Regions from separate parts of the Martelella sp. FOR1707 genome, predicted to be linked through region 3. Evidence: predicted binding sites of a transcription regulator. Region 3 holds the regulator's gene; each other region holds the start of a gene.
The links. Region 3 encodes LexA, which represses DNA repair genes until DNA is damaged. Its sites were predicted from a motif close to TGTTCNNNNTGTGTTCNG; they were not measured.
Positions count from the first base shown of each region.

Region 1 (10,903 bases), on a different contig from region 3:
CTGAGCCCTGAGCCCTGAGCCCTGAGCACCCCGAACCGGAAAGACGGTATTTCGCTATTAAGCAGCATGCGATGCTGGCACGGCCGCAACCAGGCGGGGACGCATCAGGCGATGGCGCCGGTGCGCTCGGGCGTTGCGACGCGATAGGCGATGGCCTCGCCGATATGCATGCGCCCAACCTGGGCCTTGCCGTCGAGATCAGCGATGGTGCGGGCGACCTTGAGGACGCGATGATAGCCGCGGGCGGAAAACCGCATCTTCTCCGCCGCCTCGCGCAGCAGCGCAAGCCCCGCGGCATCGGGTTCCGCGAGTTTCTCGATCAGGTTTGCCGCACAGCGGGCGTTGACCGTGACCGCCTTCTCATCGAGCCCGGCAAAGCGTTCGCGCTGGGCGTTGCGGGCGCGTTCCACCCTTCGCGCCACCGCGCTGCTCGCTTCGCCCGTCGATTTCGCGCCGATCAGGTCGATGGCGCTGACGGCGGGTACATCGATGCGGATATCGATCCGGTCCATCAGCGGGCCGGAAATGCGGGCCTGGTAATCGGCGGCGCAGCGCGGGCCGCGCGCGCAGGAGTGGCCGGGCTCGCCCGCCATGCCACAGCGGCACGGGTTCATCGCCGCGACAAGCTGGAAAGCGGCGGGATAGGAGACGCGGTGGTTGGCGCGGGCGATCACGCATTCGCCGGTCTCGAGCGGCTGGCGTAAGGCATCGAGCACCTGCGGCGAGAATTCCGGAAATTCGTCGAGAAACAGCACGCCGTGATGGGCAAGCGAGGCTTCGCCCGGCCGCGCCTTGATGCCGCCGCCCACCAGCGAGGCCATGCTGGCCGAGTGATGCGGCGCGCGGAAGGGGCGGCGGTCCGACAATCGGCCGCCGGCAAGCTTGCCCGCGATCGAGTGCACCATCGACATGTCGAGCAGTTCCTGCGGCAGAAGCGGCGGCAGGATGGAGGGCAGGAGCGCGGCGAGCATGGATTTCCCCGCCCCCGGAGGGCCGACCATCAGCAGGTTGTGGCCGCCGGCGGCCGCCACTTCGAGCGCGCGCTTGGCGCTTTCCTGTCCCTTGATATCGGCAAGGTCCGGAAGGTCGTGCGGTGCCGCGCGCACCGCCGGATGCGGGCGGGAGAGCACCTGCGTGCCCTTGAAGTGATTGGCGATGCCGATCAGGCTCTTGGGGGCGAGAATATCGATGTCCGCGCTTGCCCAGGCCGCCTCCGGCCCGCAATCTGCCGGGCAGATCAGGCCCTTGTCCAGCGCGTTGGCGGCGATTGCCGCCGGCAGCGCACCGGCCACGGAGGCGATCGTGCCGTCGAGGTTCAGTTCGCCGATCACCATGTAGCCGGAGAGCGCATCGGCTGGCACGGCGCCAAGCGCGGCCATCAGCCCGAGCGCGATCGCAAGGTCGAAATGCGAGCCCTCTTTTGGCAGGTCGGCCGGCGCGAGATTCACGGTGACCCGCTTTGGCGGAAGTGCCAAGCCCGTGGCATGCAGCGCGGCCTGCACCCGTTCCCGGCTTTCGGCCACCGCCTTGTCCGGCAGGCCAACGATCTGCATGCCGATCTTGCCGGGCGCGACCATGACCTGCACGTCGACCGGAACGCCTTCGATCCCCTGAAATGCAACCGTATGAACGCGTGAAACCATGACCATCCCGCCCGCTTGCCTGTGTCTTCAGGTTGTAAGGATTCCATAACTCGCCCTTACATGCAAGAACAAAAAGAGAACTTTTATTTCTCCCTCGTGTTCAACGGGATAGACAGATCGCCAGCACCGCAGTAAACCTCGGGTCGAAAGCAAAGAGGGTGCCATGGGACTGACGACCGAAGAGCGGATACTGATCGAGCAGCACGTGACCAACAGCGCCAAATCGCCGGCGGCTGCCTATCTGCTCTGGTTTTTCCTGGGCTGGGCCGGCATTCACCGGTTTTATCTCGGCCGCATGGGGTCGGGCCTTGCCATGCTTCTGCTCAACGTCATCGGCGGTCTGACCGTCGTCTTCATCGTCGGCTTTTTCCTGCTTGGCATCTGGGCGCTATGGTGGATCGTCGATCTGTTCCTGATCTCGGGCATGATTGACGCCCAGAAGAACGAGATCCGCGCCCGCCTCACGCAGGAAGCGCTGGTCGCGCAGCGCTCATAGGCGCTTTTTCTCGATCGCATCCCACATCAGGCTGGCGATATCCGCGCCGCCGAATTTCTTGACCTCGCGGATGCCGGTGGGCGAGGTGACGTTGATTTCCGTCATGTAGTCGCCGATCACGTCGATACCGACGAGGATGAAGCCGCGCTCTTTCAGCGCGGGGCCGATGCGGGCGCAGATTTCCTTCTCGCGCTCGGTCAGGCCGGCGGCTTCCGCGCGGCCGCCGACATGCATGTTGGAGCGGCTGTCGGTCTCGGCCGGCACGCGGTTGATCGCCCCGGCGAATTCGCCATCGACGAGAATGATGCGCTTGTCGCCCTTGCGCACGGCGGGCAGATAGGCCTGGGCGATATAGGGTTCGCGGAACATCTGCGCGAACATTTCCAGCAGCGAGGTGAAATTGCGATCGTCGCGGGTGGAATGGAACACGCCCGCGCCGCCATTGCCGTAAAGCGGCTTCAGGATGATATCGCCCATTTCCTCGCGGAAGCGCTTGATTTCGTTTTCGTCCTTGGTGATCAGCGTCGGCGGCATCAGGTCGGCGAATTCGGTGACGAAGATTTTCTCCGGCGAATTGCGCACCCAGGCCGGATCATTGACCACCAGCGTCTTCGGATGAATGCGCTCCAGCAGATGGGTGGAGGTGATATAGGCCATGTCGAAGGGCGGGTCCTGCCTGAGCAGCACCACATCCATGGTCGAAAGGTCGACCCGCTCCGTTTCACCCAGCGTGTAGTGGTCGCCTTCCTTGTCGCGCAGCGTCATCGGCTCGACGGCGGCAAACACCTTGCCGTCACGCAGGCTAAGGCGATCGGGTGTGTAGTGAAACAGATTATAGCCCCGGTTCTGAGCCTCGAGACTCATGGCAAAGGTCGAATCGCCGCCGATCTTGACGGTGGAGATATGGTCCATCTGGACGGCGACGTTCTTGATTGCGGCCATGAAAGCGGATCCCGGTTGGTTTGAGGCGACACGATATTTAGTCATCGCGCCGCCCCTTGGCAATCGCGGGCTTTTCTCAGGCGTTCGAAAGCCGCTTCCCGGTGGCGTGGTCGTAGAAATGCAGCTTTTCCGGCAGCACCGCGAAGGTGAGTTCGTCGGCAAGCGGTATCTCGGGGGAGAGCGCCGCCGTCAGCCGCTCGCCGCCGGTCAGGCAATGGGCAAGCCGCGTGGCGCCGAGTTCCTCGACATAGTCAAGCCGCGCCTTCAGCCCTTCGCCGGTCGTCGGCTGCAGGTCCTCCGGGCGGATGCCGACGGTAACCGGACCGTCTTTGGGCGGCGCGCTTGCAAATTGCATGCTGTTGTCGCCGATCGTGAGCTTTCCGCCGGTCAGCTTGCCCTCGACTAGGTTCATCGCCGGCGAGCCGATGAAATTGGCGACGAAGGTGGAGGCCGGCTTGTGGTAGACGTCGAGCGGCGTGCCGATCTGCTCGATCCTGCCGCCGTTCAGCACCACCAGCCGGTCGGCTAGCGTCATCGCCTCAAGCTGGTCGTGGGTCACGTAGATCGAAGTGGTGCCGAGCCGCTTCTGCAGATGCTTGATTTCGCCGCGCATCGAGACGCGCAGCTTGGCGTCGAGGTTGGAGAGCGGCTCGTCGAACAGGAAGGCAGCGGGCTTGCGCACGATCGCCCGGCCCATCGCCACGCGCTGGCGCTGGCCGCCGGAAAGCGCGCGCGGCTTGCGCTCCAGATAAGGCTCGAGCTCCAGCATGCGGGCGGCCTCGGCAACCCGTTCGGCGATCTCGGCCTTAGGCGTGCCGCGGTTCTTCAGGCCATAGGCGAGGTTGTTGTAGACCGTCATATGCGGGTAGAGCGCGTAGTTCTGGAACACCATGGCAATATCGCGCTCGGCCGGGTCCATCTTGTTGACCACCTTGCCGGCGATCTTCACCTCGCCATCGGTAATGGTCTCGAGACCCGCCACCATGCGCAAAAGCGTGGACTTGCCGCAGCCCGACGGGCCGACCAGCACGATGAACTCGCCATCGGCGATCGCGATGTCGACGCTGTCGACCGCGCGCTGATCGCCGGAATAGATCTTGGAAACCTTCGAGATTTCGATTGCGGACATTATTGCTGTTCCTATTTGTCGCTTTCGGTCAGGCCCTTGATGAACCAGCTCTGGAAGATCACCACCATCAGGACTGGCGGCAGCATGGCGAGCACGGCAAGGGCGAAGGCCTGATTGTATTCGGGGATCTGGGAGCCGACCCAGACGAGCAGGATCTGCTTGATGCCGCGCACCAGCGTGTAGAAGCTCTCGTCATTGGTCATGATCATCGGCCACAGATACTGGTTCCAGCCATAGACGAACATGATGATGAAGATCGCGGCGATCATCGTCTTCGACAGCGGCACCAGAATATCGATGAAGAACTTGAAAGGGCCTGCGCCGTCGATGCGGGCGGCCTCCAGAAGCTCGTCGGGCACCGACTTGAAAAACTGGCGGAAGAAGAAGGTGCCGGTGGCCGATGCCAGAAGCGGCACGATCAGCCCGGTATAGGTGTTGATCAGCCCGAGCTTGGTCATCACGTCGTAGGAGGGCAGGATGCGCACTTCCAGCGGCAGAAGCAGCGTGGTGAAGATCATCCAGAAAAACAGTGTCGAAAACCGCGAGCGGAAATAGACCAGTCCATAGGCGGCCAGCATCGACAGCACGATCTTGCCGACCGCGAAGCCGACGCCGAGAATGAAGGAATTCATCACCATGCGCGCCCCGGTCACCTCGCCGGTGAAGCCGCCCTTGCGGGTCAGCAACTCCTTGTAGGTCTCGACGAAATCGCCGCCCCAGCTCACCTGCAGGCCGTTGATATGGACATCGACCGCCGTGTGGGTGGAAGTCATGAAGGCCACGAACACCGGGCCGATCATGAAGAATACGCCGAACAGCAGGATGATGTGATCGATCAGTTTTGTTCTGTGCATGGCGCCGGCCTCAATTGTAGTGGACGCGCCGCTCGATGAAGCGGAACTGGAAGAAGGTGAGCGCGAGCACGATGATCATCAGGATCACCGATTGCGCCGCCGAGCCGCCGATGTCATTGCCGCGGAAGCCGTCCATATAGACCTTGTAGACCAGCGTGATCGGGTTGTTGGCGGCCTTGTCCTTCACGATCACGTCGATGATGCCGAACGTGTCGAACAGCGAATAGGTCATGTTGATGATCAGCAGGAAGAAGGCCGTCGGCGCCAGAAGCGGCAGCGTCACGGTCCAGAACCGGCCGATGCGCGAGCGATTGTCGATGGCGGCTGCCTCGCGCACGGAGACCGGGATCGATTGCAGCCCGGACAGGAAGAAGATGAAATTGTAGGGGATCTGCTTCCACACCGCGACGGTGATCATCGCAAAGGCGGTGTCGAAATAATTGATCCCGACCTTCATGTCCCAGCCAAGCCAGGACGCCATTTTGACGAACGGGCCGATATGCTGGTCGAAGAACATCATGCCGAGCAGGCCCGCGACCGGCGGTGCGATCGCATAGACGGAGATCAGCAGCGTCTTGTAGCTGCTCGACCCGCGGATCACGTCATCGGCCTTGGAGGCGAGCAGCAGTCCGAGGGTGAGCGACAGGAAGGTGACGATGATGGTGAAGATCACCGTGAACCGCGCGACCTGAAGATAGTAGGAGGAGGTCAGCGCATCGGCGTAATTGTCGAAGCCGACGAAGGTCTCGCCGAACCCGAACGGGTCCTCCAGAAAGAAGGACGAGCGGATCGCCTGTGCTGACGGCCAGTAGAAGAAGATCACGATGATCGCCATCTGCGGCAGCACGAAAAGATAGGGCAGCAGGGCCGAATTGAACTGGACGCGCTTCATTTTCTGTTTCCTGTTGCGGTCGGGGCGACCAACCCGCCCATGCCACATAGACCCCAAGTCTTCTCGCCCCGGAGGGGAAAGATGTCGCGACAGCGACAGTGAGGGGGAGACCCACCCCGCGAACGCCCTCATGACTGGAAAGGCTGCATCACCCTCACTGCCCCTTTCGGGGCATCTCTCCCGCAAGCGGGAGAGAGTATCGGAAGCAAGTTCCATCACTCGGGTAAAACGCGACCGTCGTTTGCGACGGGGATTGCATTTGGCAAACACGCCAAAATCCGGGGGCGTTGGCCCCCGGATCGGCAACTTTCGTGTGCGATGCCTTAGTTGCCGGCGGTCTTGGCGAAGCGGGCGAGGAGGGCGTTGCCTTCCTGCTCGATCGTGGCCATCGCGTCCTGAACCGAGGTCTCGCCCGCGAAGATCTTGTTGTATTCGCGTTCCATCACTTCGCGGATCTGCGGGTAGAAGCCCATGCGGTAGCCCTTGGACCATTCGCCGCCCGGCAGCGAAAGCTGCTGGATGCCGACTTCGGCAACCGGCTGCTCTTCATACCAGCCGTCTTCCTTGGCCAGTTCATAGGCCGCGGTGGTGACCGGCACGTACCCGGTGGACTTGTGATAGAAGTACTGGATTTCCGGCGAGGTCAGGAACTGGAAGAAGTCGGCCGTGCACTTGTTCTCGTCGTCGGATTTGCCGGAAAGCGCAAAGAGCGCCGCGCCGCCGATGAAGGAGTTGGTGCCGGCGCCGTCGATCGAGCCCCAATAGGGCAGGAAGGTCGCCGAGAAAGGCATCTGGGCCGTGCTCTGCAGGCCACCGAACGAACCGGACGAACCGATCCACAGTGCGACCTTGTTTTCCTCGAACGGCTTCTGGTTATCGGACCAGCCGGCGCCGTAATAGCCGAAGTAGCCGTTGTCGTACCAATCCTTGAGCTTCTCATACATCATGATGTGCTCGGGCGTGTTGACGAGAATCTCGGTGCCCTCGACGCTGTCATAGCCGTTGTTGTTGGTCGCGAACTGCAGATTGTTGCGCGAAAAGAAGTTCTCGGTCATTTCCCAGGTCAGCTGCGACTGGACGAGCGGAACGTAACCGGCGTCCTTCAGGGCAGGCGCGATTTCCTCGAACTCTTCCCAGGTCTTCGGCGGCTCGACGCCGGCCTTTTCGAAGGCTTCGGTGTTGATGTACATGATCGGCGCCGACGAGTTGAACGGCATGCCGACGAACTTGCCTTCGCTGTCGGCGTAGAAGTAGCGCACGCCTTCGATGAAGTCTTCGCGGTTGAATTCGTAGCCGGCGTCGTTGATCAGGTCTTCGGCCGGAACGGCAGCGCCCTCGGCGTTGATGATGGTGGCGGCACCCGCATCGAACACCTGGAGAATGTTCGGCTGCTCGCCCGAACGGAAGGCGGCGATGCCGGCGGCGAGCGCTTCTTCATAAGTGCCCTTGGAAACCGGCGTCAGCGTGCAGGCATCCTGCGAGGCGTTGAACTTTTCGGCGATCTGGTTGATGACTTCCTGGTTCTTGCCGCCCATGCCGTGCCACCAGGTGATGTCGGTGGCGGCGAAAGCGGTCGACGTAGAAAGGCCGGCGGCGAGCGCGGCCAGAACGAATTTCTTCATGGTCAAAGTCCCCGGTTCTGAAAATCATCGACTGCGATGATTACCGGGGAGGTAGCCTTGCTGCATGACGGGCAGACGACGGTTTTGTTGCAGAATTGTAAAAGCGCAGGCCCGGACGTCAGAACGCGTCGGGAAAATGGCGCGGGAGGCGGCCCGGCAGGCAGGCGACGATGTCGTAGCGCTGGGAGAGGCGGTGAAAATCGGGCTGGCGCGCCAGCCATATATCGGAGGCCGCGCGGATGCGGCGCATGGCCGACGGCGTCACGGCATCGATCGCCACCTGCGTTTCCCGGCGCGCCTTGACCTCGACGAACACGGCAAGATCGCCCTTGCGGGCGATGATATCGATTTCGCCGGCATGGGTCTTGTAGCGGGTGGCGACGACGCGATAGCCCTTGAGACGCAGAAAGAGCACGGCCAGCCACTCGGCGCGATGCCCGCGCCGCTCGGCCTTTCGGCGGGCCTTCGGCGCGTCAGCCATCCTTTAGCGCCAGAAGCTGCTGGTAGAGCTCCTTGCGGGGCAGGCCGGTCTCCTTCGCCGCCTGGGCCGCAGCCTTCGCCGCCGGCATTTCGCTCGCGAGCCGCTTCAGAAGCGCGGTCACATCGGCGGGTTCGGGCGCCGGGTCCTCGGCCGGCGGGCCGATCAGCAGCACGATCTCGCCCTTCACTGTTTCGTCGCGATAGAGCGCCGCCAGTTCGGAAAGCGTGCCGCGGCGGAAGGTCTCGTGGGTCTTGGTCAGTTCGCGGCAGACGGCGGCCGGCCGCTCGCCGCCCAGCACGTCGGCGGCAGCTTCCAGCGTGGCGGCGATGCGGTGCGGGGATTCGAAGAAGGCGAGCGTTGCCGGCACGTCGGCAAGCTCCGCCAGCCGGTCGCGCCGCGCCTTGTCCTTGGCCGGCAGGAAACCCGCGAACAGAAAGGCATCGCTCGGCAGGCCCGCGCCCACAAGCGCTGCAAGCGGCGCGGACGCGCCGGGGATCGGCACCACCTTGATGTCGGCTGCAATCGCCTGCTGCGCCAGCCGGTAACCGGGATCGGAGACCAAAGGCGTGCCGGCGTCGGAAACCAGCGCCACCGTCTTGCCCGCGCCGAGCGCCTCCATGAGCTTCTCACCCGCCTTTTCGGCATTGTGCTCGTGATAGGCATAGGGGCGTTTGCGGATCGCGAAGCGGTCGAGCAATTTGCGGGTGACGCGGGTATCCTCGCAGGCGAGAATATCGGCTCCGGCAATCGTTTCGAGCGCGCGGATGGTGATGTCGCCGAGATTGCCAATCGGCGTCGCCACCAGATAAAGGCCCGGCGAAAGCGGCCGCGCCTCGATCGGATGGCCTACGATTTCGAACCGATTGCTGTTGTCTTCCATCACCATTGTCCCGGCATTTTCATTGTCCGTTTGACCACGGCGTGGGAGCGCTCGCAAGGGGCGCCGGACCTCAGCCTGTGATCATTGGGGAAGGAAGGAGTGAGGGCCCTTGCAATCGGGCCGGATTTGCTGTCATTTTGTCACCCCGCCTGCGGCGCATGCCGTCGCCGTCCGCGCAATGTAAGAGTGAAAGCGAAAGTCATGCGTATCACGCTTGAGAGATCAAACCTGCTGAAGTCCCTGAACCACGTCCATCGCGTGGTCGAGCGGCGCAACACCATTCCGATTCTCTCCAATGTGCTGTTGAAGGCCGAAGGGAACGATCTCGAGATGAAGGCGACCGACCTCGATCTCGAAATCACCGAAAAGACGGCATCGATGGTCGAACAAGCGGGCGCGACCACCGTGCCGGCGCATCTGCTTTACGAAATCGTGCGCAAGCTCGCCGATGGCGCGGAAGTGTCGCTTGCGACAGCGACTGACGGCCAGACCATCTCGGTCGCTTCCGGCAAGTCGAAATTCTCGCTGCAATGCCTGCCGCAGGAAGATTTTCCCGATCTGACGGCCGGCTCGTTCAGCCACGCCTTCAAGCTGAAGGCGAGCGATCTGAAGATGCTGATCGACCGCACCCAGTTCGCGATTTCCACCGAGGAAACCCGTTATTACCTGAACGGCATCTATTTCCACGCCATGGCCGAGGGCAAGGCGCTGAAGCTGCGGGCGGTTGCCACCGACGGCCACCGTCTGGCGCGTGCCGAAATCGACGCGCCGGCCGGCTGCGAGAACATGCCCGGCGTCATCATACCGCGCAAGACGGTCGGCGAGCTGCAGAAGCTGCTCGATGATCCGGAGATCGTTGTCGCCGTCGAGGTCTCGGATGCCAAGATCCGCTTCACCATCGGTTCGGTGGTGATCACCTCCAAGCTTATCGACGGCACCTTCCCGGATTACCAGCGTGTGATCCCAGCCAATAACGACCGCGAGATGCGGATCGACTGCGCCGATTTCACCAAGGCCGTCGATCGCGTCTCCACCGTCTCGTCGGAACGCGGGCGCGCGGTAAAGCTGTCGCTGGCAGAGGGCCAGCTCACGCTCACCGTCAACAATCCCGATTCGGGCAGCGCCACGGATGAACTGGCCGTCGGCTATGACAGCGAGCCGATGGATATCGGCTTCAACGCCAAGTACCTGCTCGACATCACCGGCCAGTTGACCGGTGACGAGGCGATCTTCCTGTTCGCCGATGCCGGCTCGCCGACGCTGGTGCGTGACACCGACAGCGAAAACGCGCTATACGTGCTGATGCCGATGCGCGTCTAGAAGGCAGCGCCAGCGTATTTCGTACCGAGTTGAGCTCTGGCCCTTTTCGCTTTCCGCGCGGGCGTTTTTATGCGAACTGCATCGCGGTGAAAAGAGATGAAGGAGCCGATGACATGTCTGCACGCGACCGCCTGATTGTGGGTCTGGACGTTCCGACCGTGGCCGAAGCGGAGGCGATGGTCGAGACCCTCGGCGATACGGTTTCCTTCTACAAGATTGGCTATCAGCTCGTCTTCGCCGGCGGGCTTTCCCTTGCCCGCGAACTGGCGGAAGACGGCAAGCAGGTCTTCCTCGACATGAAGCTGCTCGATATCGACAACACGGTCGCCAAGGGCGTCGAGAACATCGCGAAGATGGGCGTGACAATGCTGACGCTGCATGCCTATCCGAAGGCGATGCGCGCGGCGGTCGCGGCGGCGGCCGGGTCGCCGCTCTGCCTGCTCGGCGTCAGCGTGCTGACCTCGATGGATGATGCCGACCTGATCGAAGCCGGCTACGACGCAACCGCCGCTGAACTCGTTAAGAAGCGCGCCAGCCAGGCGGCCGAGGCCGGCATGGGCGGGGTTGTCTGTTCGGCGGCCGAGGCTCGAACGGTGCGCGGCTTGATTGGCGCTGACATGGCGGTGGTGACGCCGGGCATCCGG
Region 1 covers NZ_JBAKFP010000007.1:241,924-252,826, forward strand. Annotated here, with positions in the region: gene V6765_RS19685 (YifB family Mg chelatase-like AAA ATPase) at 105-1,643, opposite strand; gene V6765_RS19690 (TM2 domain-containing protein) at 1,807-2,139, shown strand; gene gshB (glutathione synthase) at 2,134-3,081, opposite strand; gene V6765_RS19700 (sn-glycerol-3-phosphate import ATP-binding protein UgpC) at 3,158-4,210, opposite strand; gene V6765_RS19705 (ABC transporter permease subunit) at 4,222-5,064, opposite strand; gene V6765_RS19710 (ABC transporter permease subunit) at 5,075-5,956, opposite strand; gene V6765_RS19715 (extracellular solute-binding protein) at 6,280-7,578, opposite strand; gene V6765_RS19720 (YraN family protein) at 7,697-8,059, opposite strand; gene rsmI (16S rRNA (cytidine(1402)-2'-O)-methyltransferase) at 8,052-8,945, opposite strand; gene dnaN (DNA polymerase III subunit beta) at 9,141-10,259, shown strand; gene pyrF (orotidine-5'-phosphate decarboxylase) at 10,373-10,903, shown strand, end outside.
Region 1: the regulator LexA is predicted to act here: its motif matches at 1,708-1,725, upstream of V6765_RS19685 (YifB family Mg chelatase-like AAA ATPase).

Region 2 (10,903 bases), on a different contig from region 3:
GCCAGGCGCCCGCGGCCGGCGCCATTCTTCACCGAAAGCGAGAAATCGGCGAAGCTCTGGACGCGCATGCGCGACAATATATCGGCATAGGCGTCAAGCGGATGCGCGGTCTGATAAAAGCCCAGCATCTGGAACTCCCGCATCAGCCGCTCCGAATCCGGCATCGGGGTATAATCCGGCAGCGTGATCTGGGGCAGGTCGCCGGCGCTGCCGAAAATGTCCGCCTGGCCGCTGGTCTTGTCATCCTGGCTGCGCTGCGCCAGGCCGATGATGCGATCGAGCCCGGCCAGAAGTGCGGCGCGATCCTTGCCAAAGCAATCAAAGGCGCCCGCGCAAATCAGGCTTTCGAGCACTCTGCGGTTGACGAGTTTCGGATCGATCCGCCGCGCGAAATCCTCCAGGCTATCGAACGCCCGGTCCCCTCTGACCGTAACAATATGGTCGACCGCTGCCTCGCCCACGCCCTTGATCGCCGCGAGCGCATAGAAGATCCGCCCTTCGCCCGGCTCGAAATGCCGGTAACTGGTCTGCACCGAGGGAGCGACGACCTCGATGCCGAGGCGCTTTGCATCATGACGAAAATCGTTCAGTTTTTCGGTATTGGCCATATCAAGCGTCATCGACGCTGCAAGGAACTCGACCGGATAATGCGCCTTCAGGAAGGCCGTATGATAGGACACGATCGCATAGGCGGCGGCGTGGGACTTGTTAAAGCCGTAATTGGCGAATTTCGCCAAGAGATCGAAAATCTCGTTGGCCCGCTGCTTCTTGACGCCCTTTTCCACCGCGCCATCGACAAAGCGAACCCGCTGCTTGTCCATCTGCTCCTTGATCTTCTTGCCCATGGCGCGGCGCAGAAGGTCGGCTTCGCCGAGCGAATAGCCCGCCAGCACCTGCGCCACCTGCATCACCTGTTCCTGATAGATGATCACGCCCTGGGTCTCGGCCAGCAGCGGGTCGATCAGCGGATGGATAGACTCGATCTCCTCCTCATTATGCTTGCGGGCATTATAGACCGGGATGTTTTCCATCGGGCCGGGACGATAGAGCGCCACCAGCGCGATCAGATCCTCGATGCGGTCGGGTCGCATACCGATCAGCGCCTTGCGCATGCCCGCGCTTTCCACCTGGAACACGCCGACCGTCTCGCCGCGCGCCAGCATCTCGTAAGATTCGGCATCATCCAACGGGACGAGCGAAAGATCGACCGTGATTCCGCGGCGAGCAATGAAGTCGACTGCGGTCTTCAACACCGTCAGCGTCTTCAGCCCCAGAAAGTCGAACTTCACAAGGCCGGCCTGCTCCACCCATTTCATATTGAACTGGGTAACCGGCATGTCGGAGCGCGGATCGCGATACATCGGCACGAGTTGCGACAATGAACGGTCGCCGATAACGATGCCCGCAGCATGTGTCGAGGCATGGCGATAGAGGCCCTCGATCTTCTGTGCGATCGCCAGCAACCGCCCGACGATCGGCTCCTCTTCCGCGGCCTCCTGGAATTTGGGTTCGTCCTCGATCGCCTGAGCGAGCGTCACGGGATTGGCGGGATTATTGGGAACGAGCTTGGAAATACGGTCGACCTGGCCATAGGGCATCTCGAGCACCCTGCCGACATCGCGCAGCGCCGCGCGGGCCTGCAGCGAACCGAAGGTGATGATCTGGGCAACCTGCGCGCGGCCGTATTTCTCCTGCACGTAGCGGATGACTTCCTCACGCCGGTCCTGGCAGAAGTCGATATCGAAGTCCGGCATCGACACGCGTTCGGGATTGAGGAAGCGTTCGAACAGCAGCGAGAAACGCAGGGGATCCACATCCGTGATCGTCAGGGCGTAGGCGACCAGCGAGCCCGCGCCGGAGCCGCGGCCGGGCCCGACCGGTATATCGCGCTCCTTCGACCATTTGATGAAGTCGGCAACGATCAGGAAGTAGCCCGGAAACTTCATGCCTTCGATCACGCCGAGTTCGTAGTCAAGACGCTCGAAATAGTCCTCGCGCGTATGGCCCGGGCTCATGCCCACATGGGCAAGCCTCGCCTCCAGCCCCTCGCGCGCCTGCCGGCGCAGCTCCGCGGCTTCCGCCCGCTCCGCCTCCTCGGGATCATCTGACGCGCCGGTGAAGCGCGGCAGAATGGGCATGCGGGTATCGAGTACGAAGCTGCATCGGCGCGCGATCTCCACGGTGTTTTCGATCGCCTCGGGCAGATCGGCAAACAACTCCGCCATTTCATCCTGCGACTTCAGATAGTGATCCGGCGTCAGTCTGAAACGGCGATCATCCGATACAATAGCGTTGTGCGCCACCGCCATCAGCGCATCATGCGCCTCGAAATCATCGCGGGTCGGGAAAAACGCCTCGTTGGTCGCAACCAGCGGCAGATCGAGTTCATAAGCGAGAGCGATGACCCGACGCTCGTGCTGGACGTCGAAGTTGCCGTGCCGCTGAACTTCGACATAGAGCCGGTCACCGAAAGCGGATTTCAGGAATGCGAGCCTTTCGGCGGCCTTCGCCTCGAAGCCGGAAATAACGGCCTCGTCGATCGGCCCGGTCCGCCCGCCGGTGAGCGCGATCAAACCGTCCGAATGCGCGCTGAGCCATGACTTCGTTATATATGTGCTGTCATGCCCCTCTCCGCCGAGATAGGCCTCACTGACAAGATGCATCAGATTGGCATAGCCGGTCGGATCGGCGGCGAGCAGCACGATCGAAGGTTTCTTCGGCGGCAGATGCCCGCCGCTGCGGCGCTCGCCGTCGCCGCCATCCTCCATATCGATCGACAACTGGCAGCCGATGATCGGCTGGAGCCCCTCGCCCACGGCCTTCTGGGAAAACTCCAGGGCGCAGAAGAGATTATTTGTATCGGTCACCGCAATTGCAGGCTGCCTGTCGGCCACGGCGAGCTTCATCACCGTCTTCAGCGGCAGTGCGCCCTCGAGCAGCGAATAAGCCGAGTGAACGCGCAAATGCACGAAACGAACCGCCTGCTCTTTGCCTTCAGCCTGCATCTCGAGATCACTCCTTCATCGCCGCCAAATCAGATACGCCACCCGATTTTGGCAGGCGAGCAACGCCGGTGCAAACGCTCGTCTCGCAATGCACAGAAACCTATAGCGAGCTCACGATCAACGCCATGCTGGCCAGGAACAGGCTGACTGAGAAGAAAGCCGCGATGTCACGCAGAATATCGGTCATGATTGCCTCCGTTTTGCTTATAGTCCTTTTATGTTCTATTTTTGTTCTCTTTGCAAGCCGGTTTATTGCCGGCGAAGACGGACCACAGCGCACGGAGAGACTCGGAATCCGGGCAAGCATCTGAAAATATGTACTATATTGATAGAAGTCCGTTCCTGAAAAAACTCGAGCGAGGCCGCTCTCCGGCACCTGTATTCAGGTTTCATGCTCAACTCGATCCGCCATGCGTACGCTCCCGGCGCCGTAATCCGGGCTCGACAAGGCTGAAGACTTCGCCCAAAGCCGTCGGCCGCGAAAGCGCGACAGACGAACCCGATTTTGCCTTTTCGGATAGCCCCGATCGAAAGCAATCCCAAACTGTGGTCGGACTTGCGTCGGGTATAAATTATACTCATAATACCCGGATGCAGAACAAGACCAAGCAGGTCGTCGCCGCGATCGGTCGGTGGGCGGAAGAGCGGATCGACAAGGCATCGCCCGGCGAAAGGCTTCCGACCGTTCGCCATCTGATGCGCGAATTCGGAACGGCGCAACGCACCGTGGAGGCGGCGCTGAAGCCGTTTCTCGAAGACGGCCGCCTGATTGCCCGCCCCGGCGCGGGCATCGTGGTCGGCGGCAAGAGCGAGGAGAAGGCGCCCGACAGCTATGCCGCGGATCTCCTGATCCTCTACCGCAATTCCGACAGCAGGCTGGCGCGGGTGACGCTGCAGGAGGTCGCGACCCGGATAAAGTCCGCCGGCTTTTCGGTGTTGCAGCTCGGCTTTTCAAGCGACGCCCAGGCGATCGACGTGCTGGAACGGATCGGGCGGTTCCGCGCCTGCCTCATTCAGGTGAATTTCGAGATCCTGACGGTCGCGTTCCTGGCAGCGCTTCACCGGCAGGCCGACCATATCGTCATCGATGGCGTGTCGGCCACCGGCATCGATGTTGACGCTATCGGCACCAACTGGCGCGAGGCGCTGTCGATCGCCTTCCGGACATTCAGGGAAAGCGGCCACGAGCGGATCGCGTTTCTCACGTCAGCGCATCATGCCCGCCAGATCGCCATGGCGCGCCGCGAGTTCCACCTGCTCGGCAGCTTCCTGCCCCATCCGGATCAGTGCTTTCTGATCGAGCTGAACGCACTGCCCGGCAGCTATCAGATCGACGACATCGCTGCGGCCATCGGTTGTCATGCCGATGCCGAAGGGCGGCTTCCGTTCACGGCGCTGATCGCCTGGGGCGTCGTCGAAGGTTTCATTCTCGAGCGCGCACTCGCCAGGCTCGGCCTCGAGACGGGCCGCGACCTCAGCGTCATCATGCTCGGCAGCACGGATTTTCAGTCGGAGCATCTCGGCCGGTTCGATGTGGTCGGCAACAGCCATGACGAGAAGCTCGCCGTGTTCGAGCGGATCATCCGTGAACGGATCGCCGACAGGCCGAAGGAGCCGCAAACCCATTATCTCCCCATTTCCTACGTCCGCCATGGATCGGTGATCGATCTCCACACCGATTGAGTACATCAATTATTGTACACATATATATACTCAAATAGCATCCGATGCCGATAACAAGAACAAGTTCAGAGGCATTGAATGCTCCAGGAGCCGGTCCAGCAGAAAACCACGGGCGTCGCCATTGTCGGCGCCGGCGAGCGCGGCATCTATTATGTCGGCTCGCGCATGGCCGAAATCGCGGCGGAGACCGGCTTTCGCATCATCGGCGTGTTCGACCGGCTGGAAGACCGTGCCGGCTATGCCGCCGACCATCTTAACGGGCTCTACGGCAAGGCCGGCATCCGCCATGCCGTGCGGATATTCGAGAGCCTTGAGGCCGCCGTCGAGGATCCGTCCGTCGACCTTGTGATCGTCACCACTCATACCAATGCCCACCGCGCGCCGGTCGAGGCGGCGATTGCGGCCGGCAAGCGCGTTTATCTCGACAAGCCGATCTCGGTGACGCTCGATGACGCGGAAGCCATTCAGTCGGCTGAAAGGCGTTCCGGACAACCGGTGCTGATGGCCTTCACCCGGCGCTACGAAAAGCCGTGGATCGAGACCGTGAAGCTTGCCCATTCCGGCCGCATCGGCGATCCGCAGATGATCCTGCTGCGCTCGGTCATTCCCTATACCCGGTACCTCCAGCTCTGGCACCGCAAGCAGGCGCTGTCGGGCGGCGCGCTCAACGACAAGTGTTCGCACCATTTCGATGTGCTGAACTGGGTGGCGCGGTCGCGTCCGCTTTCCGTCACCGCTGTCGGCGGCCGCAGCAATGTGTTCCCGCCCGATCCGAATGCGCCGGAACGCTGTTCGCTTTGCGACCGCGACTGTCCCTATCGCCGTCATGAGACGCTGGTGGACCGGTTCGAGGGCGCCGGCGCCATCGCCAACCCGAGCTGGGGCGAGGCAGCTTTGCCGGAAGACCGCAACGATACCTGCGTCTATCGACCGGGAGCGGATATCGATGACCACGCAATCGTCACCATCCGCTACAAAAACGGCGTATCGGCCTGTCTGTTCTTCGCCATATTCGGCCCCTGGGCCGAGGATCAGGAAACGCTGGAAATCGTCGGCTCTTCCGGCCGCATCCGGATGGAGCGTCATTCGGGCGAAATCGACATCGTCGAGGATTACGGCCGCAAGCACGGCACGCTCGGCTTCACCAGCCCGGACCGCAGCTCGACCCATTTCGGCGCCGATCTCGAACTCGTGCGCACGCTCCGCCGCTTCATGAATGGCGAAAACCCGCCCGTCGGCATTGATGACGGCGTTGGCTCGCTCAGGATCGTCCTGGCGGCGCAGAAATCGATGAAAAATGGCGGCATGCCCGTCAATCCGGAAACCCAGGAGTTTGCGCAATGACGCGCCGTTTTCCCGAACGCCTGACCCCGCTTGCCAACCGGCTCGGCCTTCAGCCGCTGTTCGGCGATATCCACAATCACTGCGCCCTCTCCTATGGCCATGGCCGGCTGGAGGATGCGCTGTCCCGCGCCGCCTCACAGCTCGATTTCGTCTCAATCACCGGCCACGCGGCCTGGCCCGATATGCCGGTCGACGTGCCGGAGGTGGCCCATATCGTCGATTTCCACGTCAAGGGTTTTGCAAAGCTGAAGGCCAACTGGAAGGACCATTTCGCGGTTCTGAAGGCCTTCGAGAATCCCGGCCGCTTCGCCGTATTTCCCGGCTACGAGATCCATTCGTCGGAACATGGCGACTACACGATCGTCTATGGCGACCTCGATGTCGCCGAACCGGAACTTGCCGATAGCCCGGCCGAACTAAAGCAGGCGCTTCACACCGCCAAGGGCGACAGCGCCCTCGCCTTTCCGCATCATATCGGCTACCGGCAGGGCGCGCGCGGCATCAACTGGGATACGTTCGATCCCGAACTGTCGCCCTTTGTCGAGATGTTCTCGATGCATGGCTGCGCGGAAGAATCGGAATCCGAACGCTCCTACCTGCATTCCATGGGTCCGGTGAACGGCGCTTCGACCATGCGAGCGGGACTAAAGCGCGGCGCGGTCTTCGGCGTGGTCGGCAATACGGACCATCATTCCGCCTTTCCCGGCTCCTATGGCCATGGCCGCATGGCCGTCTATGCCGGAGATGACAGCCGTGACGCCATCTTCTCGGCCATGCGCGCGCGCCGCACCAATGCGCTGACCGGCGACAATATTCACCTGCTGATGGCGATCGGCGAAGCCGTGCAGGGCGGCATCACACCGCCCGCGCCCGAGGCCGCGCTGGAGATAGAGGCCATCGGCGGCGGTTTCATCGACGCGATCGATATCTTCCGCAACGGCGCGCTGACCGAGCGCATCTCGCCCGAGCTGAGCCCCGCGCCGATCGAGGCCGGTACCGGCGCGGAAACGGAGACCATCCTGTTTGTCGAGCTCGGCTGGGGCGCGCGTGGCAGAAGCCATGACTGGGCCGGTGACATCACGCTGGAAGGCGGCGAGATCACCGGCGTCGAACCCCGTTTCCGCGGAGCGGAGATCGTCTCCCCGCTGGAGGGCGAGGATGAGGCCGCGAGGCTGCCGACGCTCAGCCTTGAAGAGGGCACTGTTCAATTCTCGGTCACGGCCGCGGCCAATCCCAACAACGTCACCTCCGCCACCCAGGGCTTCGCCATACGGCTGAAAGCCGCGCCGGGGGCACGGCTGAAGGCGAGGCTTTCGGGCAAGCAGCTCGACGTTCCGCTCGATCAGCTCTTCGAGGGCGCACTGTCGGGCAATCTCGGCCCGATCGACAGCCCCGCTTACCGTTTCCACGCCCTGCCCCGGCCGCACCAGTGGCAATGGCATGGCGCGGTCGCGCTCGGCGCCTTGGCTGAGGGCGAAAACATCTATGTGCGACTGCGCGAGAAGACCGGGCAGATGGCCTGGACCTCGCCGATTTTCTGCAGAAGGGAGGCGTGAGACGAAACAGGCGAAACCGCCGGATCTCAAAATCCGGCCATGCGGGCAATGACGGCAAGGCCGCGATACGGCTGCGCGCCGGATTGCCCAGACAACAGGAAAGCGGCCCCCGATGGACCGGCTTTCAGACGCGGGAACTTTTGAAAACCGGACCTGACAAAGGCCGGAGGGAGAACAGGCAATGAAACATCTTGGAAAATTCACGGGCGTTCTGCTCGCCGCAAGCGCGCTGATGTCGGTATCGGCCGGCGCCGTCGAACTCAACATCGTACACGGCGCAATCGGCAAGGATAACGAAGTCCTGCGCAAGGAGCTCGACCGCTATGAGGAGATGACCGGCAACACCGTCAACATCGTCTCCATGCCGGAATCGACGACCGACCAGTTCGGCCAGTACAAGCTCTGGCTTTCGGCTAAGTCGCCGGATATCGACGTCTACCGCATCGATGTCATCGGCGCGCCGCAGCTCGCCAGCCATTTCGTCGACCTGACGGAGGCAACCGCCGATATCATCGACCAGTTCGTTCCGGCAGCCGTCGAATCGCAGACCGTCGACGGCAAGCTCGTCGCGCTGCCGATGTTCCTCGGCGCCCCGGCGCTCTATTACCGCAGCGACCTTCTGGAAAAATACGATCGGCCGGTTCCCGAGACCTGGGATGAAATGACCGAGACCGCGCAGATCATCATGGATGGCGAGCGGGCCGAGGGCAATGGCGACATGTGGGGCTTCGTGTTCCAGGGCGCGCCCTATGAGGGGCTTACCTGCAACGGCCAGGAATGGATCTATTCCTATGGCGGCGGCCGCATCGTCGAACTCGACGGCTCGATCGCGATCAACAATCCGGAGGCGGCTGAGGCCCTGAGCATGGCGAAGTCCTGGGTCGGCACCATCGCGCCGCAGGGCGTGCTTAACTACATGGAAGAGGATGCGCGCGGCGTGTTCCAGTCGGGCAACGCCGTGTTCATGCGCAACTGGAACTATGCCTATGCGCTGGCCGATGGCGAGGATTCCCCGGTCAAGGGCAAGTTCGACGTGACCACGCTGCCGGTCGGCGGCGAAGGTGACAGCTCTGCGGCGACCTTGGGCGGCTGGCATCTCGCCGTTTCCAAATATTCGCCCAATCCGGACGAGGCGATCGAACTGGTGAAGTTCCTCAACAACTTCGAAAACCAGAAGGAACGCGCGATCGAGACCTCGCGCCCGCCGACGGTGACCGCCGTCTACGACGATCCGGAAGTGGCCGAGGCCCAGCCCTTCATCCCGCGCTGGAAGCCGGTGGTGCTGAACGCCCTGCCGCGTCCTTCCGCCGCCACCAAGCGCAAATATAACGAGGTCTCCTCGGAGTTCTGGACCGCCGTGCATGATACGCTTTCGGGCGATGGCACCGCCGAGCAGAACCTCGCCAAGCTGGAAGCCAAGCTGAAGCGCCTTCGCGGCAACGGCTGGTAAGACAAGACGGCGCCGCCCGCATTGCCGGCGCGGCGCCGTTTTTCGCAAGAGAAGAAGGGAACGGAACATGGCAGAACCGGTCGAAAAATCGACCCTGTCGCAACAGCGCGTCGTCTCGGCCTGGGTGTTCCTGGCGCCGATGCTGGCGGTGCTGGCCGTGGTCGCGGTCTATCCGCTGGTCAGAACGATCTATTTCGGCTTCACCGATGCCTCGATTGATTTTCCGGGCGAAGCGCAATGGGTCGGCTTCCGCAACTATCTCGAATATCTCGACTTTGGCGACGGGACCGGTGAGTATTACGGTCTGCTCGCCGATCCCGACTGGTGGCGGGCCGTCTGGAACACGCTGCGCTTCACCTTCTTCTCGGTTCTGTTCGAAACCATTTTCGGCATGATCATCGCGCTGGTGCTGAATACCCAGTTTCCCGGCCGCGCGCTGGTGCGCGCCGCCGTCCTCATCCCCTGGGCGATCCCCACCATCGTTTCCGCCAAGATGTGGGCCTGGATGATGCATGACCAGTTCGGCATCCTGAACGATATCCTGATGAAACTGCACGTCATCGCCGAGCCGGTGGCCTGGACGGCCAATCCGGATACGGCGCTTCTCGCCGTGCTGATCGTCGACATCTGGAAGACCACGCCGTTCATGGCGCTGCTGATCCTCGCCGGCCTGCAGATGGTGCCGAAGGACATGTATGAAGCGGCAAAGCTTGACGGCATTCATCCCGTCCGCGTGTTCCGCAAGGTCACCCTGCCGCTGATCATGCCGGCCGTGCTGGTGGCGATCGTGTTCCGCGCGCTCGATGCGCTGCGCGTCTTCGACATCGTCTATGTGCTCACCCCCAACAACGCCAATACCGCCACCATGTCGGTGTTCGCGCGCGAGAACCTTTTCGATTTCGACCAGTTCGCCTATGGCTCGGCGGCCTCGACGCTGCTGTTCCTGATCATCGCGCTGCTCACGATCGGCTTCATTCGCGCCACCCGCATGAACCTTGGAGGCGACAGATGACCATCCCCGCTCCCGTCAAACGCATCGCGTTTTACGCGCTCGTTCTGGTCATCCTCGTCCAGGCGCTGTTTCCGTTCTACTACGCAATCCTGACCTCGCTGGAAAACGGCCAGGCGCTGTTCGAAGTCAATTATCTGCCGAAGGCGGTCACCTTCGACAATTACCAGCACATGCTGACCGACGGCGTCTTCGGCCACCAGATCTTCAACTCGATCTTCGTCGCCACCGTGGTCGTGATCTTCTCGCTGTTTCTCGGCGTCACCGCGGCCTTTGCGCTCAGCCGCATCCGCTTCCGGGGTCGCGGGCTGCTGCTGTTCACCATCCTGTCGGTTTCGATGTTTCCGCAGATCGCGGTGCTTTCCGGCCTGTTCGAGCTGATCCGCAATTTCGGCCTCTTCAATTCGCTCTGGTCGCTGGTGTTCTCATACATGATCTTCACCCTGCCCTTCACGGTATGGGTGCTGACCACCTTCATGCGCGACATGCCGATCGAGATCGAGGAGGCGGCGATCATGGACGGGGCCTCGTCCTTCACCATCATCCGCCGCATCTTCCTGCCGCTGATGTGGCCGGCGATGGTGACGACCGGATTGCTCGCCTTCATCCACGCCTGGAACGAGTTCCTGTTCGCCCTCACCTTCCTCTCCACCGACAGCCAGCGCACCGTGCCGGTGGCGATCGCGATGATCTCGGGCCTTTCGGAATTCGAGGTGCCGTGGGGCAACATCATGGCGGCCTCTGTGATCGTCACCGTGCCGCTGATCGCGCTCGTTCTCGTCTTCCAGCGCAAAATCGTTTCCGGCCTCACCGCCGGCGCCGTGAAAGGATAATCTCATGGCCTCCATCGAACTGA
Region 2 covers NZ_JBAKFP010000003.1:614,536-625,438, reverse strand. Annotated here, with positions in the region: gene dnaE (DNA polymerase III subunit alpha) at 1-3,005, opposite strand, end outside; gene V6765_RS10755 (GntR family transcriptional regulator) at 3,597-4,688, shown strand; gene V6765_RS10750 (Gfo/Idh/MocA family protein) at 4,767-6,032, shown strand; gene V6765_RS10745 (hypothetical protein) at 6,029-7,588, shown strand; gene V6765_RS10740 (ABC transporter substrate-binding protein) at 7,770-9,038, shown strand; gene V6765_RS10735 (carbohydrate ABC transporter permease) at 9,106-10,050, shown strand; gene V6765_RS10730 (carbohydrate ABC transporter permease) at 10,047-10,880, shown strand; gene V6765_RS10725 (ABC transporter ATP-binding protein) at 10,885-10,903, shown strand, end outside.
Region 2: the regulator LexA is predicted to act here: its motif matches at 3,224-3,241, upstream of dnaE (DNA polymerase III subunit alpha).

Region 3 (10,903 bases):
TGCGCTGCTTGCGGCGCTGGAGACGGCGCGGCGGGCCACGGTGATGCTCGATTCGCCGGTGACCACCCATATCACCGGCGTCGTCGAGAGCCGCGAGCCGACGGAAACCGGCTGGCGCTATGTTGTGCAGGTGACGGCGACGGACGACCCCGTGATCCACCGTCCGCCCGAGCGCGTCACGCTTGTCGCCCGCGGCAATTTGCCGCCTGTCGGCATCGGTCACGCCATTCAGGGGCTTGGCCGGTTGCTGCCGCCTTCCGCCCCGGTCATGCCCGGCCTGGTTGATTTCGGGTTTCTCTCCTATTTCGACGGCATCGGCGCGGTGGGCTTTTTCTATGGGCCGCCAAGCGATGCCGGTCTTGTGCCCGCGCCGGGGCTCAGTGCAAGGGCGGGTTTTGCGATCGAGCGGATACGCGATGGCATTGCGGGTCGCATTCGTGCGGTGCTTGCGGGTGACACCGGCGCTTTTGCCAATGCGATCATCACCGGCGAGCGCCGGGCGCTGAGCGACGACATGCTCGATGCGCTGCGCAATGCCGGCCTTGCCCATATCATTGCCATTTCCGGTCTGCACATGGCGCTGGCCGCCGGCATCTTCTTCTCCAGCCTCAGGCTGTTACTGGCGCTGTCGCCGCGCGCGGCCGAGGCGATTTCGACGAAGAAGATCGCGGCGGCCGCTGCGATTGCGGCGGCACTGTTCTATCTCTTGATCTCGGGCATGCAGGTGTCCGCCGAACGCGCCTTCATCATGCTGGCGGTGATGCTGGCGGCGGCGATTTTTGACCGTCCGGCGATCAGCCTGCGCAATGTGGCGCTCGCCGCGCTCGTGATCCTGATCGTGACCCCCGCCGAAGTGGTGGGGCCGGGCATGCAGATGTCCTTCGCCGCCACGCTGGCGCTGATCGCGGGCTATGGCGCATGGCAGCGCCGGCCCGCTGACGGGTTTCGCCAAAGTCGCGGGCCGCTCCGCTGGCTCTGGATCGCAGCCTCCGGTATCGTGCTCACCGCGCTGATTGGCGGGCTGTCGACGACGCCGTTCGCCATCCATCATTTTTCCCGTATCGCGGGCTACGGGCTGCTTGGCAATCTGCTCGCCATGCCGGTGGTCACCTTCGTGGTCATGCCGGCCGGGCTTTTATCGCTCATCGCCATGCCGCTCAATCTCCACGCGCCGTTTCTGATCGTCATGGGCTGGGGGCTTGATTGGGTCATGCAGGCCGCGACTTGGGTCGATAGCCTCGGCGGCGCGTTCACCACCGGCCGTGCCCCGAAGGGGTTTCTGCTGCTGTTTCTCGCCGGCTTCCTGCCGCTCGTGTTGTTGCGCACGCGTCTGCGTCTCTTCGGTGTGATTCCGATAGCGGTTTCCTTCGCGCTGATCTCTTGGCCGCCCGAGCCTCCGCCGCCGCAAATCCTGGTGGCTGGCGACGGCGATCTCGTGGCGATCGTCACCGGCGATGTCGCGGCGCTCACCACGAAGCGGCCGCCATCCTTCGTGTTCGAGCAGTGGGAAACGGCGCTCACGCTCGCGGAGACGCTGCCGCCTGTTGAGGAAAGCGTACTGGCGCTGAATGAGGAAGATCGTTTCGCGCGGCTCGAAGCAGCGGATATGGCGAGCGCCGCGCGGGCGCTCAGCGATACGATCACCGAAGCCGGCCGGACGCCCGGCATCTTCCGCTGCAAGAAAGATGCGTGGTGCTATGCGACCATGATGGGCCGCAGGATCATGACGGTCGACCGGCCGGCCTTTGCCGGCCTTGCCTGCGACAATGCCGATATCGTCGTCAGCCGTTACCGCCCCGGATTCCAGACCTGCCGTTCCGGCGCATACCTCGTCACGCCAGCAATGCGTCGCCAGCACGGCGCCTTTCAATTCACGCTGCCGCCGGCCGACCGTCGCGATATGGACGACGGCGACATACGGCGCTCGGTCGCGGAGCCGGGCAGGGTCGGCGAACCCGATCAGCAGGCAGGTAATGCCAATCCGTTGCCGGGAGGCATCGCGGATGCGAAGGCGCAACCGCCCCCGTCAGCCAAACCATCCTGCGGCCCGATGACGATCTCAGTCAGCACATCGGTCAGAGCATTGACCCGCCCGTGGAACAGGCACCGGCTTTATGACTGGCGCTCCGGCGAATATCTGCCGGTCATCTCGGTTCCTGAGACGCTCACCTTCAGTGGTAACGACGGATCAGGCCGACCAGCTTGCCCTGCACCTTGACCTGGTTTGCCGAAAAGATACGGGTCTCGTAGGCCGGATTGGCCGCTTCCAGCGCGATCGAGGCGCCCTTGCGGCGGAACCGCTTCAGCGTCGCCTCCTCGTCATTGACGAGCGCCACGACGATATCGCCGGGCGAGGCGGTGGAGATATTGCGGATGATCACGGTGTCGCCGTCGAAAATCCCGGCCTCGATCATCGAATCGCCCTGCACCTCCAGCGCGTAATGTTCGCCCGCGCCCAGCATTTCCGCCGGCACGGTGATCTGATGGGTATTTTCCTGGATCGCGGAGATCGGCACGCCGGCGGCGATCCGGCCCATGACCGGAATCCCCGCCGAGCCGCCGTCATTGGCGCTGGCCGGCGCCTTCGGCTCTTCCTGCTTCTTGCCGAGAGAGCCCTCGATCACGCTTGGCGAGAAGCCCCGGCGCGGCTGCTGGCCGATCGCGCTGTCCGGCATGCGCAGGATTTCGAGCGCGCGGGCGCGGTTGGGGAGCCGGCGGATGAAGCCGCGTTCCTCCAGCGCGGTGATCAGGCGGTGAATGCCGGATTTCGACGCGAGGTCGAGCGCCTCCTTCATTTCGTCGAAGGACGGCGGAATGCCGGTCTCTTTCATCCGTTCATGAATGAAATACAGCAATTCCTGTTGTTTGCGTGTCAGCATTTCCTGCCCCTGGCCCTTCGAAACAAATCCAGAACGAATATACATGTTCTCACTGTGTTCCGCAAGTGCGCGGAAGCGCTTGCGACGCAGGGGCTGTGCTGCGCGTTCGCGGCCACTGTCCCCGGTCGCGGCGAATCGGCAACCAAGGCCGGGGTTTGGGGCAGCGGTCACTTTTCCCAGGGCTTCCTCCGACGGGGCGCAAGCGGCTTCAGCGGGTGGCGCGCATAGGGCGTCGGCTTTCCGAGTGCTGCGGCGACGACGCGATAGGCGCGGCGATAGTTGAACAGGCCGCCGATGAAGAACAGGACGCTGCCGACCAGATATTGCCACGCCAGGAAACCATCGAGCAGGGTTTCGTCGCGCTCGCTGGCAAGCGTCCAGAGATAGGGGATCGAAGCGACGGCAAAGAGCGCCGAGCCGACCACGAAGGTCAGCGCGGTCAGGTTCATCATCTGCAGGGTGACGAGATCGTCGGCCTGGACGATCTGGATGACGTTGATCACCGCGCCGATCACGAACAAGACGCTGCCGATGATGAAGCACCAAGCGCCGGCCTTGGGAAGGTCGACGGAAGACAGGAAGAAAATACTGCCAACCACGAACAGCACGGTTCCGAAGACATAGGTCCACGCCGCCCAGGCCTCCAGCCTGTCCCACAGCGTTTCCGGGGCGTTGCGCTGCCTAGCGTAAACGAAGACCTCGATCAGGTCATGGCCGGTCACGAGCAGATAGATCAGCGATCCGAAGAAGAATATCCAGGCGCCAAGATCGGCATAGGCCGAGAGCGCCGGAAAGAAGCAGATGCTGCCGAAAATGAAGATCAGCCCACCGGCCTGGTAGGCCATCGCGTTGATCGTCTCCCAGCGGAAATTCTTTCGCTTAGCCGGCGTATCGGCAATCACGTCATGAAGACGCGGTCGATTGACGAACATATGCGGCATGCGGTCCCCCGAGATTGATACGCCTGGCGCTTGGCCGCGTTTTAACGAAGCGGGGAAGGAAAATCAAAACCGGCTGAAAAACAAATGGTGAGAGCGCAGGGGTTCGAACCCTGGACCTACTGATTAAAAGTCAGTTGCTCTACCGGCTGAGCTACGCTCTCCCGAGCCGGATGCCCGGCTGAAAGTGGGCGGAACATAGAAAGGGTCTTATCCAAGGTCAACCCGGAATCTCGCCGCCAAAGCGATAATACGGCGGTTTTCGGCGCGCGGAAAGGTGATTGGATTTGACCGGTCATCTGGTTTAAGACCCGCGGACGCATTCCGCGGCCATTTTCGTCGCCGCGGGAATGGGGCGCGGACATCGCCCGCGCCCGATTTCTTAGGTGTTGGAGCAGGTTTCTTGTCGATTGGCGATATTTCCCTTCTGAGCGCGCTTCTGGCCGGCGCGCTGTCCTTTCTTTCGCCCTGCGTGCTGCCGCTGGTGCCGCCCTATCTCTGCTACATGGCGGGGATCTCGGTCGACCAGTTGAAGGGCGGCGGCGAAGCCAAGCCGGCAAGCCAGTGGGCGGTGCTGCTGCCGGCCTTCTTCTTCACGCTCGGATTCGCGACGATCTTCGTGGCGCTCGGCGCGGGCGCGTCCACCATCGGACAGCTGCTGCGCCAGTATATGGATATTCTGAGCAAGGTCGGCGGCGTGATCATCATTTTGATGGGCCTGCATTTCCTGGGCGTGCTGCGGATTTCGATTCTTTCGCGCGAGGCGCGGTTTCACGGCGGCGGCAAGCCGGCAAGCGTGACAGGCGCCTATATTATGGGGCTCGCCTTCGCCTTCGGCTGGACGCCGTGCATCGGGCCGGTGCTGGGCGCGATTCTCGCCGTGGCCGCCACCAAGGCGACGGTTTCGAACGGAGCGGTTCTGCTGGCGGTCTATTCGCTCGGCCTTGCCGTGCCGTTCTGGATCGCGGCCTATTTCTCCGGCGCCTTCATGCGGTTTCTGACGCGGTTTCGCAAACATCTGGGCGCTGTCGAGAAAATCATGGGCGTGCTGCTGATTCTCACCGGCGTCGCCTTTCTTTTCGGCTTCATTGCCGATATGGCGATCTGGTTTCAGCAGACCTTTCCGGTGCTCTCGCGCATCGGCTAGCTGCCCGCCACCAAGCGACCGGAGCCATGGCCGATATTCTAGCACTGCTTTTCCCGTTCTTCGGGCTGATCGTCATCGGGTTCGGCGCGGCGAAGATCTTTCGCCATCCCGAAGAAGGAACCGCCTGGCTCAATATCTTCATCATCTATGCCGCCCTTCCGGCGCTGTTCTTCAAACTGGTCTCGCGCACGCCGTTCGAGCAACTGACGCGGCTCGATTTCGTGTCGATCGATCTTGCGGCGACCTATTCCGTTTTTCTGTTACTGTTTGCCATCGGCTATCTGTGGAAGAAGAACGGGGTGCGGGAAACGACCATCCAGGCCTTTGCCGGCAGCTATGGCAATATCGGCTATATGGGGCCGGGGCTTGCGCTGCTGGCGCTGGGGGAGGAGGCTGCCGTTCCGGTGGCGCTGATCATCTGCTTCGAAAACGCGGTGCATTTTATCGTCGCGCCGACGGTGATGGCGACGGCCGGCGGCGGGGGAGGGCGTTCGCTGGTGCGCCATATCGTGCTGCGGGCCCTGCTTCACCCGTTTCTGGTGGCAACGGCACTGGGCTTTGCTGTCTCTGCATCCGGGTTCGCCATGCCGCAGGCCTTCAGCCGGCTGGTAGATTATCTTGCCCAGGCGGCAGCGCCCTGCGCGCTGTTTGCCATGGGCGTCACGCTGGCGCTGAGGCCGGTCAGGCGGGTGCCGGCGGAAATCAACTATATCGTGCCGGCAAAACTGATCCTCCACCCGCTGGTGGTCTATCTGTTCATGATGGTCCATGGCGGGTTCGACCCGCTCTGGGTCAAGGCGGCGGTGCTGATGGCTGCGCTTCCGACGGCGACCAACGTCTTCGTCATCGCTCGCCAGTACGGCATCTGGTATGAGCGCGCCTCGGCGACAATCCTGATCTCGACAATCGCATCGGTGGCGACGCTCGGCGTGTTGCTGGCGTTGATCGGAGCCGATGCGATTCCGTTCTAGATTCGGCGTCTAAAGACATCTAAAACAATAACTTATGCCGGTTTTCTGACGTTATCCCGCAAACAGCGCCTTGATGCCGCGCATCGGCTGCACGCCCTCGCGCATGGCGAACTGGCGTAGCGGCGGCACAGCGGAGAGCACGTAGAGCCCGGCCGAGCGTGCGAGCTGCGCCGGCAGGAAATCGGCCAGCAGCGAACGGTTCAGAAGGTCGACGCTTGCCGTCCGGCTCCAGACATCGGACTTGCGCAGGAAATCATAGCGCTCGCCGGTGCGTGACGAGATGGTCGAGCCGTCAATGCCGTCCAGCATGCGCGAAAGCCGCATGATATCGCGCAGGCTGAGGTTCAGCCCCTGCGCGCCGATCGGCGGAAAGGCGTGCGCTGCCTCGCCGACAAGCGCCATCCGGCCCTTGCCGAAACGGTTTGCAACCAGCGAGGAGAGCGGCCATTTCTGCACCGGGCCATTGATTTTCACCGCGCCCAGCAGGAACTGCATGCGCTCCTCGATCGCCGCGGCGATTTCCTCCGGCGGGCGGTCAACCATGGCCTCCGCATCGGCCGTCGCCATGACCCAGACGAGACTGGAACGGTTGGCTTCCGGCAGCGGAACCTGGGTGAAGGGGCCGTTGCGGGTGTGGAACTCGGTCGAGATATCGCCGTGCGGCAGGCCGTGTTCGAAATTCAGAACGACGGCGGACTGTTTATAGCTCCATTGCCGGGTGCCGATATCGGCGCTTTCGCGCACCTTGGACCTGCGGCCATCGGCACCGACGACCAGCGCTGCATTGAGGCTGTCACCCGAGGCGAGCGTTATCGCGACTGCATCCTTGCCGATGTCGATATCGCTTGCGGCCTCGCGGAACTGGGTGATGTTGGCCTCGTTCTCGACGGCTTGCGAAAGCTTTTCGACCAGCACCGTGTTCGGAATATTGTAACCGAAGGCCTCGAGGTCGATCTCGGCGGAGCGGAAGCTGACGGTCGGCGCGCGCAGCAGGCGGCCGGTGCCATCGATAATTCGCATGGTCTTGAGCGGCGCGGCGCCGGGTTTGACGTCCTTCCACAGGCCCAGCCGGTTGATGAAGGCGATGGAGTGGTCCATAAGCGCGGTGGTGCGGTGGTCGCCGCTGCTTTGGGCGGGCGCCACCAGGGCGACATGGCGCCCCCCACGCGCCAGCGACAGCGCCGTAATCATACCGGCAGGTCCGCCGCCGATCACTGCAATTTCATGCTCCGCCATAATCGAGCCTCGTCATTTGTTGTGATACCGATATAATGCGGCAAGGCTGTTTCTGCTGCGAAAAATTCTGGAAAGCCAAGATTTTTTTCGCGCATCGCATCCATCTGGTGCATTCTTGACCGAAATTCGGTAGGCATGCCGGATCGTCCGGCGGAAAAGGCCGGCAACGCACGACGCAGCAAACGGATATCGAATGGGATTGTTCACTCAGCGAAAAGTGCCATATGCGGAAATCAGGGCTTTTTCCGTCCATATCCTGACGGCCTCGGGCTCGTTCCTGGCCTTTCTCGGGGTCGTGGCCGCCGCCGAGGGGCGATTCGTGTCGATGTTCTGGTGGCTCGGGCTGGCGCTGCTTGTCGACGGCATTGACGGGCCGATCGCCCGGCGGCTGAGGGTTTCCGAAGTGCTGCCGAGCTGGTCCGGCGTCATGCTCGACAACATCATCGATTACGTTACCTATGTGCTGCTACCCGCCTTCGCGCTCTATCAATCGCATATGATCGGCGAGCCGCTGTCCTTCGTCGCCGCCGCGCTGATCGTGGTTTCCAGCGCGATCTATTACGCCGACAGCGGGATGAAGACCGGCGAGAACTTCTTCTCGGGCTTTCCGGTGGTCTGGAACATGGTGGTGTTCTCGTTTTTCGTCATTCAGCCGTCCTCGCTGGTCGCGATGGCGATCGTGATCCTGTCGGTGGCGCTCACCTTCGCGCCCGTGCAGTTCCTGCATCCCGTTCGCGTCAAACGCTTGCGCCCCCTCAATCTGAGCGTCTTCGGCATCTGGTGCGCGACCGGGTTCTATGCGCTGATTGCCTCCTTTGACGCGCCGAAACTGATCGAGGCGCTGTTCGTCGCAAGCGGCATCTATCTCTACGTTATCGGCGCGGTGCTGCAGTTCCTGCCCAAGCTCGGCGCGCGGGCTGCGGAAACGCGCGCCGAATTTTGAGCGAAGAATCTGTTTGCGGAGCGGCCAAAACCGTTGCGCATCCACCGGGGTTTGTGCTTCATTTATACGCAGGGCAGGGGAAGTCCTAATTTTTAGTCAATCCATGGCGGGCAGGGCGCGCATGTAGCGCCCGGGTGCAGTGCCGGCGGCCGGAGGGCGGTTTGGACGAAGTAAAGAAACCGGCGGGTCAACCGCTGCTGGCGGTTTCCGGTCTCACGAAGTATTTCGGCACGTTCGCCGCGTGCGATGGAATCGATCTCGAAATCGCCAGGGGTGAAATCCACGCCCTGCTTGGGGAAAATGGCGCGGGCAAATCCACGCTGGTGAAAATGCTTTTCGGCGTGCTGGAACCTTCGGCGGGCCAGATCGTCTGGCAAGGAGAGCCGGTGCGCATCGAAGCGCCGGCCCATGCGCGCAAGCTCGGCATCGGCATGGTTTTCCAGCATTTCTCGCTGTTCGAGGCGCTGACGGTGGCGGAAAACATCGCGCTGTCGCTCGACCCCGGCATTTCGCTGGCCGAGATTTCCGACGAATCGCGTCGGCTTTCCGTGGAATACGGCCTGCCGCTCGACCCGCGCGCCCATGTGGCCGATCTGTCGGTCGGCGAGCGCCAGCGCATCGAGATCGTGCGGGCTCTCCTGCAGAACCCCAGCCTCATCATCCTGGATGAGCCGACCTCGGTGCTGACGCCGCAGGAGGCCGACCGGCTGTTCGAGACGCTCAACAAGCTGAGGGCCGAGGGCCGCTCCGTGCTCTACATCTCCCACCGGCTGGAGGAGGTGCAGCGAATCTGCGACAAGGCCACAGTGCTCCGCCACGGCAAGGTGACCGGCGCCTGCACGCCGCGCGAGGAAACGGCGGCATCGCTGGCGCGCATGATGGTGGGCGGCGAGGTCTCCGAGATCAAGCGGCCCGAGGCCATGACGACGGGGCGCGTGCTGCTTGAGGCCAAGGGGCTGAACGCGCCATCGCGCACGCCCTTTGCCACTGCGCTGAAGGATATCTATCTCGAGGTCAAGGCCGGCGAGGTGCTGGCGATCGCGGGCGTGGCCGGCAACGGCCAGTCGGAGCTTTTCGATGCGCTTTCGGGCGAATATCCGGTGACGGACGGGCAGAGCGTTCTGATCGACGGCAAGCCGGTCGGCGCGAAAGGCATCAATTTTCGCCGCGCGCTGGGGGCCGCCTTCGTCCCGGAGGAACGCCACGGCCACGCCGCCGTCACCAGCATGCCGCTTTCCGAGAATCTGGTGCTAGCCCGCAACGAGGCGGAGGCCGGCACGTTTCTGGCCGGCGGGCCGCTGAAGATGATCCGCCGTGCGGTGGCGCGGGCGCGCACCGGCGATATCTCCAAGGTCATGGATGTTCGCAAGAGTGGCGAGGACCCGGCCGCCGGCTCGCTCTCCGGCGGCAATCTGCAGAAATTCATCGTCGGACGCGAACTGGATCGCAAGCCCAAGGTCATCATCGTCAACCAGCCGACCTGGGGCGTGGATGCGGGCGCTGCCGCCCATATCCGCCAGTCGCTGGTTGATCTTGCCCGCGCGGGATCGGCCGTGCTGGTGATCTCGCAGGATCTCGACGAGATTTTCGAGATTGCGACCCGGATCGCCGTGATTTCCGAGGGCAGGCTGTCCGACAGCTATCCGTCGGAGACGATGACGCTGGAGAAGATCGGCCTGCTGATGGGCGGCGTTCATGGCGAGGAGGCGGCCGATGCGCATTGAACTCGAAAAACGCCCGGGCGCCTCGCGGCTGTTTTCGCTGCTCTCGCCGGTCATCGCCTTCGCGCTGACCGTCGTGTTCGGGGCGATCATGTTTCTGGCGCTCGGCAAGGATCCTCTTGAAGCGCTCTATCAGTTCTTCATCTGGCCCCTGTTCGATGTCTGGTCGCTGCATGAACTGATGATCAAGGCCGCGCCGCTGATCATGATCGCGGTCGGCCTGTCGGTCTGCTACCGCTCCAACATCTGGAATATCGGCGCCGAGGGTCAGTTCACGGTCGGCGCAATCGTCGGCTCGATCGTGCCGGTCTATTTCTATCAGTGGTCGTCGCCGCTGCTTTTGCCGATCATGCTCTTGATGGGCATTGCCGGCGGCGCGCTCTATGCCGGCATCCCCGCGCTTTTGAAGAACTATTTCAATACCAATGAAATCCTGACCTCGCTGATGCTGGTCTATGTCGCCCAGCTTTTCCTGGACTGGCTGGTGCGCGGCGCGTGGCGCAATCCCGAAGGCTTCAATTTCCCGCAGACCCGCGACTTCGTCGACGCGGCGATGCTCCCGGAAATGATGGCCTCCGGTCGCGCGCATTACGGCTTTGCCTTGGCCATCCTGGCAGCGCTTGCAGTGTGGTTCATGATGCGCTTCACGCTGAAGGGTTTCGAGGTGAATGTAATCGGCCAGTCGCAGCGCGCGGGGCGGTTCGCGGGCTTTTCGTCGCGGCGCATGGTGTGGTTCTGCTTCCTGCTGTCCGGGGGACTTGCGGGCCTTGCCGGCGTCAGCGAGATTTCCGGCGCGCTCGGCTATCTTCAGCCGCAGATTTCGCCAGGCTACGGCTTCACAGCGATCATCGTCGCCTTTCTCGGCCGCCTCAATCCGCTGGGCGCGATCGTTGCGGGTCTCGTTCTGGCGCTGACCTATATCGGCGGCGAAGGGGTGCAGTTCACCATGGGCGTCTCCGACAAGGTCACGCGCGTGTTCCAGGGCATGCTGCTGTTCTTCGTGCTCTCCTGCGACACGCTGATATTGTACAAGGTGCGGGTGATTTTCGCCGGCAGATCGTCCGAAGC
Region 3 covers NZ_JBAKFP010000010.1:76,462-87,364, reverse strand. Annotated here, with positions in the region: gene V6765_RS22610 (ComEC/Rec2 family competence protein) at 1-2,218, shown strand, start outside; gene lexA (transcriptional repressor LexA) at 2,172-2,879, opposite strand; gene V6765_RS22600 (YrhK family protein) at 3,047-3,820, opposite strand; tRNA gene V6765_RS22595 (tRNA-Lys) at 3,906-3,981, opposite strand; gene V6765_RS22590 (cytochrome c biogenesis CcdA family protein) at 4,221-4,964, shown strand; gene V6765_RS22585 (AEC family transporter) at 4,991-5,935, shown strand; gene V6765_RS22580 (UbiH/UbiF family hydroxylase) at 5,987-7,171, opposite strand; gene pcsA (phosphatidylcholine synthase) at 7,365-8,114, shown strand; gene V6765_RS22570 (ABC transporter ATP-binding protein) at 8,276-9,838, shown strand; gene V6765_RS22565 (ABC transporter permease) at 9,828-10,903, shown strand, end outside.